DNA from 2 places in the Curtobacterium sp. 314Chir4.1 genome. Region 1 is predicted to be linked to the other one. Evidence: predicted binding sites of a transcription regulator. Region 1 holds the regulator's gene; the other holds the start of a gene.

Region 1 (4,145 bases):
CTCCCGTACCTGACGCTCACGGCCGACGGTCCGCTCAACCTCGACGAGACCATCTCGCGCGCCCAGTTCGAGCAGATGACCTCCGACCTGCTCGACCGCACGAAGAAGCCGTTCAACGACGTCATCAAGGAAGCCGGTGTCTCGGTCAACGACATCGCCCACGTGGTGCTCGTCGGTGGCTCGACCCGCATGCCTGCCGTGGCCGAGGTCGTCAAGTCGCTGACCGGTGGCAAGTCCCCGAACCAGGGCGTCAACCCGGACGAGGTCGTCGCCGTCGGCGCGGCGCTGCAGGCCGGTGTCCTGAAGGGCGAGCGCAAGGACGTCCTGCTCATCGACGTCACGCCGCTGTCGCTCGGCATCGAGACCAAGGGCGGCCTGATGACGAAGCTCATCGACCGCAACACCGCGATCCCGACCAAGCGGAGCGAGACCTTCACGACCGCTGACGACAACCAGCCGTCGGTCGCGATCCAGGTCTTCCAGGGCGAGCGCGAGTTCACCCGCGACAACAAGCCGCTCGGCACCTTCGAGCTCACCGGCATCGCGCCGGCTCCCCGTGGCGTCCCGCAGGTCGAGGTCACGTTCGACATCGACGCCAACGGCATCGTGCACGTGTCCGCGAAGGACAAGGGCACCGGCAAGGAGCAGTCGATGGTCATCTCCGGTGGCTCGTCGCTGCCGAAGGAGGACATCGAGCGCATGGTCCGCGAGGCCGAGGAGCACGCGGCCGAGGACAAGGCCCGTCGTGAGGCGAACGAGCGTCGCAACCAGGCCGAGCAGCTCGTCTACTCGATCGAAAAGCTCATCAAGGAGAACGACGAGAAGCTCCCCGCGGACGTCAAGTCCGAGGTGCAGGCCGACGTCGACGCGCTCAAGTCGGCACTCGCGGGTGAGGACGAGGACGCCGTGAAGACGGCCTTCGACAAGCTCAACGAGTCGCAGGGCAAGCTCGGCCAGGCCATCTACGCCCAGCAGGACGCTGGTGCTGCGGCCGGTGGCGAGCAGCCCACCGCCGACGGCCAGGCACAGGCGGACGACGAGGACATCGTCGACGCCGAGGTCGTGGACGACGAGGACGACAAGGACAAGAAGTAGATGACGGACCCCAAGGACAACGTCCCCAACGAGGACGAGCCCCAGGTCGAAGGGGACGCCACCAACGCGGAGCAGCCGGAGGACCTCATCGAGGCCGAAGGCCCCGACGTCGAGGTCCCGACAGACGCGCCGGCGGGGGGTGCCACCGACCTCTCCCCGGAGGACGAGGCACTCCTGGCCGACGCCGCCCGCGGCATCGCCGAGGACAAGCTCAGCACCGAGGACCGCGACCTGGTCGCCGAGATGCGTGCGGACATGCTCCGTGCGCAGGCCGAGCTGGTGAACTTCCGGAAGCGCGTCGAGCGTGACCGAGAGGCGAACCGCGAGGTCGCGATCGCGGAGGTCGTGCGTGCACTCCTCCCGGCGCTCGACGACCTGACCCGCGCCGAGGCGCACGGCGACCTCACCGAGGGCCCCATGCAGGTCATCGGTCAGAAGATCCGCGGCGGCTTCGAGAAGTTCAAGCTCGTGCAGATCGGCGAGAAGGGCGAGTCCTTCGACCCGAACGTCCACGAGGCGATCGTGCAGCTCCCGACACCGGGCGCCACCGGCCAGACCGTGGCGGACGTCGTCGAGCCGGGCTACAAGCTCGGTGAGCGCGTCCTCCGTGCGGCCAAGGTCGCGGTGGCGGTCCCGGCCTGAGCGCGGGGAGGAGGTAGGGATTCATGGCCAGTCAGGACTGGTTCGACAAGGACTTCTACAAGGTCCTCGGCGTCGACAAGACGGCGAGCGACGCTGAGCTGAAGAAGACCTACCGGAAGCTCGCGCGGCAGTTCCACCCGGACTCCAACCCGGGGGACGCCGCCGCGGAGAACCGCTTCAAGGAGATCAGCGAGGCGTACTCGGTGCTCTCCGACAAGGAGCAGCGCCAGGAGTACGACCAGGTCCGCGCCATGGGCTCTGGTGCCCGCTTCACCGCGGGTGGCCCGGGCCAGGGCGGCGGCTTCGAGGACGTCTTCGGCGGCATGTTCAACCAGGGCGGGGGCGGACAGCGCGTCCGTTTCGGCCAGGGCGGGGCAGGCGGCGGCGGCTTCGAGGACATCCTCGGCGGGATGTTCGGCGGCGGGGGTGGCTTCGGCCAGTCCTCCGGCGGGTACCGCGGCTTCGGTGGACCGACGAAGGGCCGGGACGTCTCCGCGACGACCACGCTCGACTTCACCACCGCGATCGCCGGCGACACCGTCAAGCTCTCGCAGGGCAACGGCCGCCCGGTGAACGTCCGCATCCCCGCTGGTGTCGCCGACGGTCAGAAGATCCGTCTGCGTGGCCGTGGCGAACCGTCGCCCGACGGCGGTGAGGCCGGTGACCTCGTGGTCACCGTCACCGTCCGCAAGCACCCGGTGTTCGAGCGCGACGGGCAGAACCTCCGGCTGGACGTTCCCGTGACGTTCGTCGAGGCAGCGCTCGGCGCGACGATCGAGGTCCCGACGCTCGGCGGTTCCACCGTCAAGCTGAAGGTCGCACCCGGCATGCCGTCGGGCCGCGTCCTCCGCGTCAAGGGCCGTGGTGTCACGACCAAGAACGGGACCGGCGACCTGCTCGCCACCGTCCAGGTCGCGGTGCCGTCGCACCTGTCGGACAAGCAGCGGGAGGCCGTCGAGGCCCTCGCCGAGACCCTGCCCGACGAGAACCCCCGCGAGGACCTCCTCGCCAAGGCGCGCAGCTAGCGCTGCGCACCACCAGCAGTAGACCCGGCCTGGAGGCACGGCGCGGCTCCGTCAGGAACGCGCGCCGTGCCTCCAGGCTGGTTTTCACCACCACGCGGACGACGGAAGGAACGCGCCATGACCGACATGGACGAGAACTCGCCCGTCTTCGCGATCGCGATGGCGGCCGAGCTCGCCGAGATGCACCCGCAGACGCTGCGGCAGTACGACCGGCTCGGCCTGGTCGTGCCGGGCCGCACGCGCGGCGGCTCGCGCCGGTACTCGATGCGGGACGTCGCCCAGCTGCGCGAGATCGCGCGGCTCGGGTCCGAGGGCGTCTCGCTCGAGGGCATCCGCCGCGTGCTCGAACTCGAGAACGAGAACCGCGCGCTGCGAGCGCGCGTGAGCGAGCTGGAGACGGCCCTCGCCGACCAGCTCATCAACCGGCCGGGAGCGCGCGTGTTCGCCGCCTCGGCCACTGGCGGTGCTGTCCCCCTGCGCGCGGGGATGCGCCCACAGCGGAACACGCAGATCGTGCTGTACCGCGGGCCGCGCTGACAGCGACCCGCCCGCTGATCGGTACGCTTGCGCCGTGCCACCGGACTTCGCCGACTTCTTCCGCCGCCGTGACGACGACGCCGCGGACCTCATCGCGATCGACGGCACGGACCGCTTCATCCTCGACGAGGCCCCGCACGTGCACGGCGACGCCCTCCGGCAGCCGGGCGAGGTCGCGGTCGTCGACGATCGCTACGGGGTGCTGACGCTCGGCGCCATCACGGTCCACGGGGCCTCGGACGTCCGGGTCGTGCAGGACTCCCTCGTCGGCGTGCGCGCGCTCGAGGCGAACGCCGGCACGTTCGGCCGCCGCGGCTTCCACCACCCGGATTCGCTCGAGCAGGCGTTCCGCGACGTGCGACTCGTGCTCCTGCGGCTCTCGAAGTCGAACGACCGGCTCGACGAGATCGCCCGCGCCGTCGCACGGTTCGCCTCGCCCGACGTCGTGCTGCTCTGCGGCGGGGTGTCGAAGCACATGAACCTGTCCCAGAACGACGTCCTGCGCCGGTACTTCGGCGACGTCACCGCGTCCCGGGGTCGTGGCAAGTCGCGGCTCCTCATCGCGCAGGACCCGCTCCGCGCCTCGGCCACCCGGGCGGACGCCACGAACCCCTGGCCTCGGTCGGTGCACGTCGACGACCTCGGGATGACCCTCGTCGCGCACGGCGGCGTGTTCGCCGGGACCTCGCTCGACCAGGGCACGCGGGTGCTGCTCGAGGCGATGGACGCCGCGGTGCCGACCGCCCGGGTCGCAGTCGACCTCGGGTGCGGCAACGGGGTCATCGCCGCGGCCATCGCCCGGCGTCGTCCGTCGCTCAAGGTGATCGCGACGGACGTCTCCGCGAT
Region 2 (4,145 bases), on a different contig from region 1:
GGCGCTGACCGCTGCAGTGCGGCAATCGGGCGGCGATCGAAGCGAAACTCACCGTCGTAGTCGTCTTCGACAATGAATCGATCGGAGCGTTCCGCCCAAGCGACAGCCACGCGTCGTCTTCTGGACTCGAGAGCGCCACCGAGCGGGAACTGATGCGCCGGCGTCAAGGTCGCGGCGTCGATGGTCCCGTCGAGAAGCTCCGTCTGCGCACCGAGTTCGTCGACGGGGAGGTCGACGACGTCCATGCCAGCCGCACGCCACAGCCGGTCCATTTCAGGGAGGGACGGGTCTTCGATCGCCACGGTTCGTAAGCCGAGCTCCCGGAACGTCGCAGCAAGGATGGTTGACGCGGACCGGTAGCCGCCGCAGATGACGATGGACGCCGGGTTTGCTTCCACCCCGCGCGCACGGCGGAGGTACCCCGCGAGCTCGACGCGGAGTTCATGGCTGCCCATCAGCGGTTCCTCGCCAGGGGCGTTCGCAAGCCCGACGCCGGCGGTCCGTCGCAATGCCGCGCTCCACTTCGCGCCGGGGAACGAACCCGTTTCGGGGCGCCCCGGCCGAAGATCGAATCGTGGCGCGCGTGTCTCAAGGATGGGTTCTGGAACGGTGGACGGCTCGCCCGACCTGGCAACGAAGATCCCAGCGCGTTCGCGACTGACCAGGAGCCCGTCCGCGACCAGGTCGTCGACCGCGGCGACCACCGTTCCGCGGGCGACTCCGAACTCCAGCGCCAGTTCGCGTGCAGCGGGTACCCGGCTGCCCACCTGCCAGAGATCGTCTGCGATCATCCGGCGGATGAGGTCCTCGACCGCTCGACGTTTCGGAAGCGACGGATCGAGCGCGAGTACCGAGTCCATTGGACCAGAATATGTCGCTCGTCGTGGTCCTTCCGAGTAGGCCAGCCTGGTCCTACTTTCGAGTCATGACCACGGCACATGAAGGCACCGGTTCGCGAATCCTCGTCGCGGGAGCATCGGGTGTACTCGGACGAGCGTTCATCCCACTCGCGGTCGCCGCCGGCCACCACGTCACCGGGGCGGCCCGTTCAGCGCGCAGGGCGGACACGATCCAGCGTCTCGGCGCCGAGCCGGTCATCGCCGACGCCCTCGACCGAGACGCACTCACTCGCATGATGTCAGATGTGAAGCCGGCCATCGTCGTCGACCTCCTGACGGACCTTGCGTCCGGTAACTCGGCGACCAACGCACGTCTGCGGATCGAGGGGACCCGAAACCTCGTCGATGCGGCCACCGGTGCAGGCGTCGAGCGGATGATCGCAGAGAGCATCTCCTGGGTGTACCCGCCCGGCGACGGCGTCGCGCATGAGAACGATCCGTTGGACCTGGGTGCTCCGGAACCGCGCCTCTCCACCATCAACGGTGTCGTGGCTCTGGAAGCGGCTGTGCACGAATTGGAGACGGGTGTGGTGCTCCGCTTCGGCCAGCTGTACGGCGACGGTACCTGGTACGCGCGGGACGGGGCGCTCGCCGACGCGGCACGCGCCGGGAAGCTCCAAGCGACCGAGACGGTCACGTCGTTCATCCACGTCGACGATGCGGCTCGGGCAATCTCCGCGGCCCTGGACTGGCCGGCAGGGACGTGGAACATCGTCGACGACGAACCGGCCGCCGGCACCGAATGGGCGCCGGTCTTCGCCGACCGGGTCGGCGCTCCTGCGCCCGAGGCCACGACGAGCGGTGACGTGGGCCGACCCGTCAGCAACGCACGCGCTCGAGCTCGTGGGCTCGATCTGCGTCGTCCGAGCTGGCGAGCCGGATTCTCCTCGCTGTGAGGCCGCCGCTGCGTCCCGGCACGTGGCGGTCGGGTCTCATCACCTTCAGCGGCGTCCTTCCTGTAAGCGTCCTGCTGAACGTGGGCCTCACGCCGCTGCTCTCCGGTGCGCTGCCACATCTCGTCCTGGTGGTCGTCAATGCGGCGATCCTGGTCGCGGTGCTGAACTGGGTCCTGCTGCCGCTGCTCCATTGGGCCACGGGCGGGTGGGCGGCCCGAACCCCATCCGCGTGCACCGCCGGTCGCACGCAGTCTCCGTCGAAGCCGGCAGCGGCACCACATGTCGACCATCTGTGACAGCGGATTGGACACCTGCTGGAGAGCGTCTCGCGCGTCACCAAGCATGATGAGAGTCCCGGCTCAGGTGCCGGGACTCTCATCACTGCTCGCAGGTCACCGCGATCCGTGGGCGGCCCGACCGGAGGTCACCACGGCTCCCGTGTCGGTGTCCTCGGCGGGCGGCGCCTCGAACAGGCTGGCGTAGGCGCGGACGGTGCTCCAGCCCGCGATGAGCAGGACGGTACCCGTGGCCGCGGCGATCCAGGGCAGGACGAGCGACCGCTCCCACACGCCCGGGGCGGACAGCCACGCGAGGAAGTTCCCGATGACGCCGCCGGTCGCTCCGAGCAGTACCGCTGTCCGCCGGTCGAGGCTCGACAGTGTGAGCGCGACCGTCACGGCGGCGACCGAGGCGAGCGCGTTGACGAGGTCGGACACGGTGGGCGCTCCTACTCCCCGCTCCCGACGGCGAGCTGCTCGCGACCGGCGCCGGTGGTGACGGCGATCTTGCGGGGCTTCGCCGACTCCTTCACGGGGATCGTGACGCTCAGCACGCCGTTGTCGTACCCGGCGGTGATGCGCTCGGCATCGAGGCCGTCGCCCAGTGTGAGCTGACGGACGTAGGTGCCGGGCTGGCGCTCCCGGGTGAGCCACTGGGAGCCTTCCGGGGCGCCGAGGGTGCGCTCTGCGCGGATGGTCAGGACGGAGCCGTCCACGTCGATGTCGACGGAGCCTGGGTCGATCCCGGGCAGGTCGACATCGAGGACGTAGTGATCGCCCGTGCGGTAGAGGTCCATCGGCATCGATCGGGGCCCGGTGGTGCCGAGCAGGGAGCCGGCGAGGCGGTCCAGCTCGCGGAACGGGTCGAAGTTCATCGTCATCGAAATCAACTCCTTCGTCTCTGCTGTTGAGTCCCGTCGACTCAACTGTCAACGTTTTAGCACTCGAGCCTGGAGAGTGCCAAAAGAATCCTCGGAAGTCGCTCGGCAAGGGGCAGGGCTCGAGGCGGCGGTGCTCCGGATCGTCGTCGGTCGGTGTCGTCACCCGGTCCGTGCGGCACGCGAGCGATGACGTCCCTCGAAGACGGGGCGACCCACAAACCTGAGGGTCGGTCACGCACTGCCAGCATGGGGCCGTGGGTAAACAGCGCAAGAAGAACCGTCGGCCGCGTGGCGTCTCCACGTCCGTCGGAGCCGGGGTGGAGATCACGGAGCCGCGCAGCGGGACACTGGCCGTCGTGGCCGGTGCCGTCGCGCTCGTCGCGGCGTTCTTCCTCGGCATCCAGTCCGACGTCGTGGTGTCCGTCGTCGAGCCGGACGGAGACGTGCAGCGGGTGCTGTGGCGCATCGCAGTGATCGTCATCGGGGTCGTCGTCACGGTGTTCGCCCTCCTGACCGTGCGCGACATGACCGTGCCGGACGGTCGGATCGATCGGTACGCCGGCCCGGCGTTGATCGTCAGCGCGTTGGGCATCACCGGGGTGAGCACCCTGTGGTCCTTGCTCGTCGCCGTGTCCGCCACCGGAGCGGCACTGCCGCCGGATGCGATCGGCTACATCGGCAACGCGACGGTGCTCGGCGTCCTGCTCGGCCTCGGGATCGTCGCGGCCGCGTGGTCGCCGCGCGCGTACAGCGCCGTCCTCGAGATGTTCCGACACGGGCGTCCCGGGAGTCGTCCGAAGGCGCTGGTCGCGATCGCCATCGTGATCGTCTTCGTACTCGTGGTGCCCGTCTCGAACGCGTTCCAGGTCTGACCCCGATCCGGTGGTTCCGCTTCGGTACGATCGAGGGATGCGTCAGCACCCGCCCTTCCGAGCCGACGTCGTCGGCAGCTTCCTCCGCCCGGCCCCCGTGCAGGAGGCCCGCGCGGCCTTCGCCGAGCGCCGCATCGACGCCGCCGCGCTCCGTGCCGTCGAGGACGACGCGATCCGCGCGCTCATGGACGCACAGCAGGCCGCCGGACTGCAGCTCGCCACCGACGGCGAGGCCCGACGCGCCTGGTGGCACCTCGACTTCTGGGGCGGCCTGGACGGCGTCGAGGTCGTCGAGCTCGACCACGGCATCGCGTTCCAG

What was found. Region 1 encodes HspR, which represses chaperone genes until heat shock. Its sites were predicted from a motif close to AAGTTGAGTCNNNNNGACTCAACTT; they were not measured.
Region 2: CRP27_RS16415 (Hsp20/alpha crystallin family protein) is a predicted target of HspR. The motif match lies at 2,978-3,002, and genes of this name have one in related genera.

What each region holds. Positions count from the first base shown of each region.
Region 1 is NZ_OCMI01000006.1:31,778-35,922, reverse strand. It holds gene dnaK (molecular chaperone DnaK) at 1-1,095, shown strand, start outside; gene CRP27_RS17070 (nucleotide exchange factor GrpE) at 1,096-1,737, shown strand; gene CRP27_RS17065 (DnaJ C-terminal domain-containing protein) at 1,761-2,762, shown strand; gene CRP27_RS17060 (heat shock protein transcriptional repressor HspR) at 2,889-3,299, shown strand; gene CRP27_RS17055 (class I SAM-dependent methyltransferase) at 3,334-4,145, shown strand, end outside.
Region 2 is NZ_OCMI01000005.1:116,175-120,319, reverse strand. It holds gene CRP27_RS16430 (PLP-dependent aminotransferase family protein) at 1-860, opposite strand, end outside; gene CRP27_RS16425 (NAD(P)-dependent oxidoreductase) at 872-1,795, shown strand; gene CRP27_RS18035 (hypothetical protein) at 1,876-2,091, shown strand; gene CRP27_RS16420 (hypothetical protein) at 2,188-2,511, opposite strand; gene CRP27_RS16415 (Hsp20/alpha crystallin family protein) at 2,523-2,954, opposite strand; gene CRP27_RS16410 (hypothetical protein) at 3,209-3,826, shown strand; gene CRP27_RS16405 (5-methyltetrahydropteroyltriglutamate--homocysteine S-methyltransferase) at 3,864-4,145, shown strand, end outside.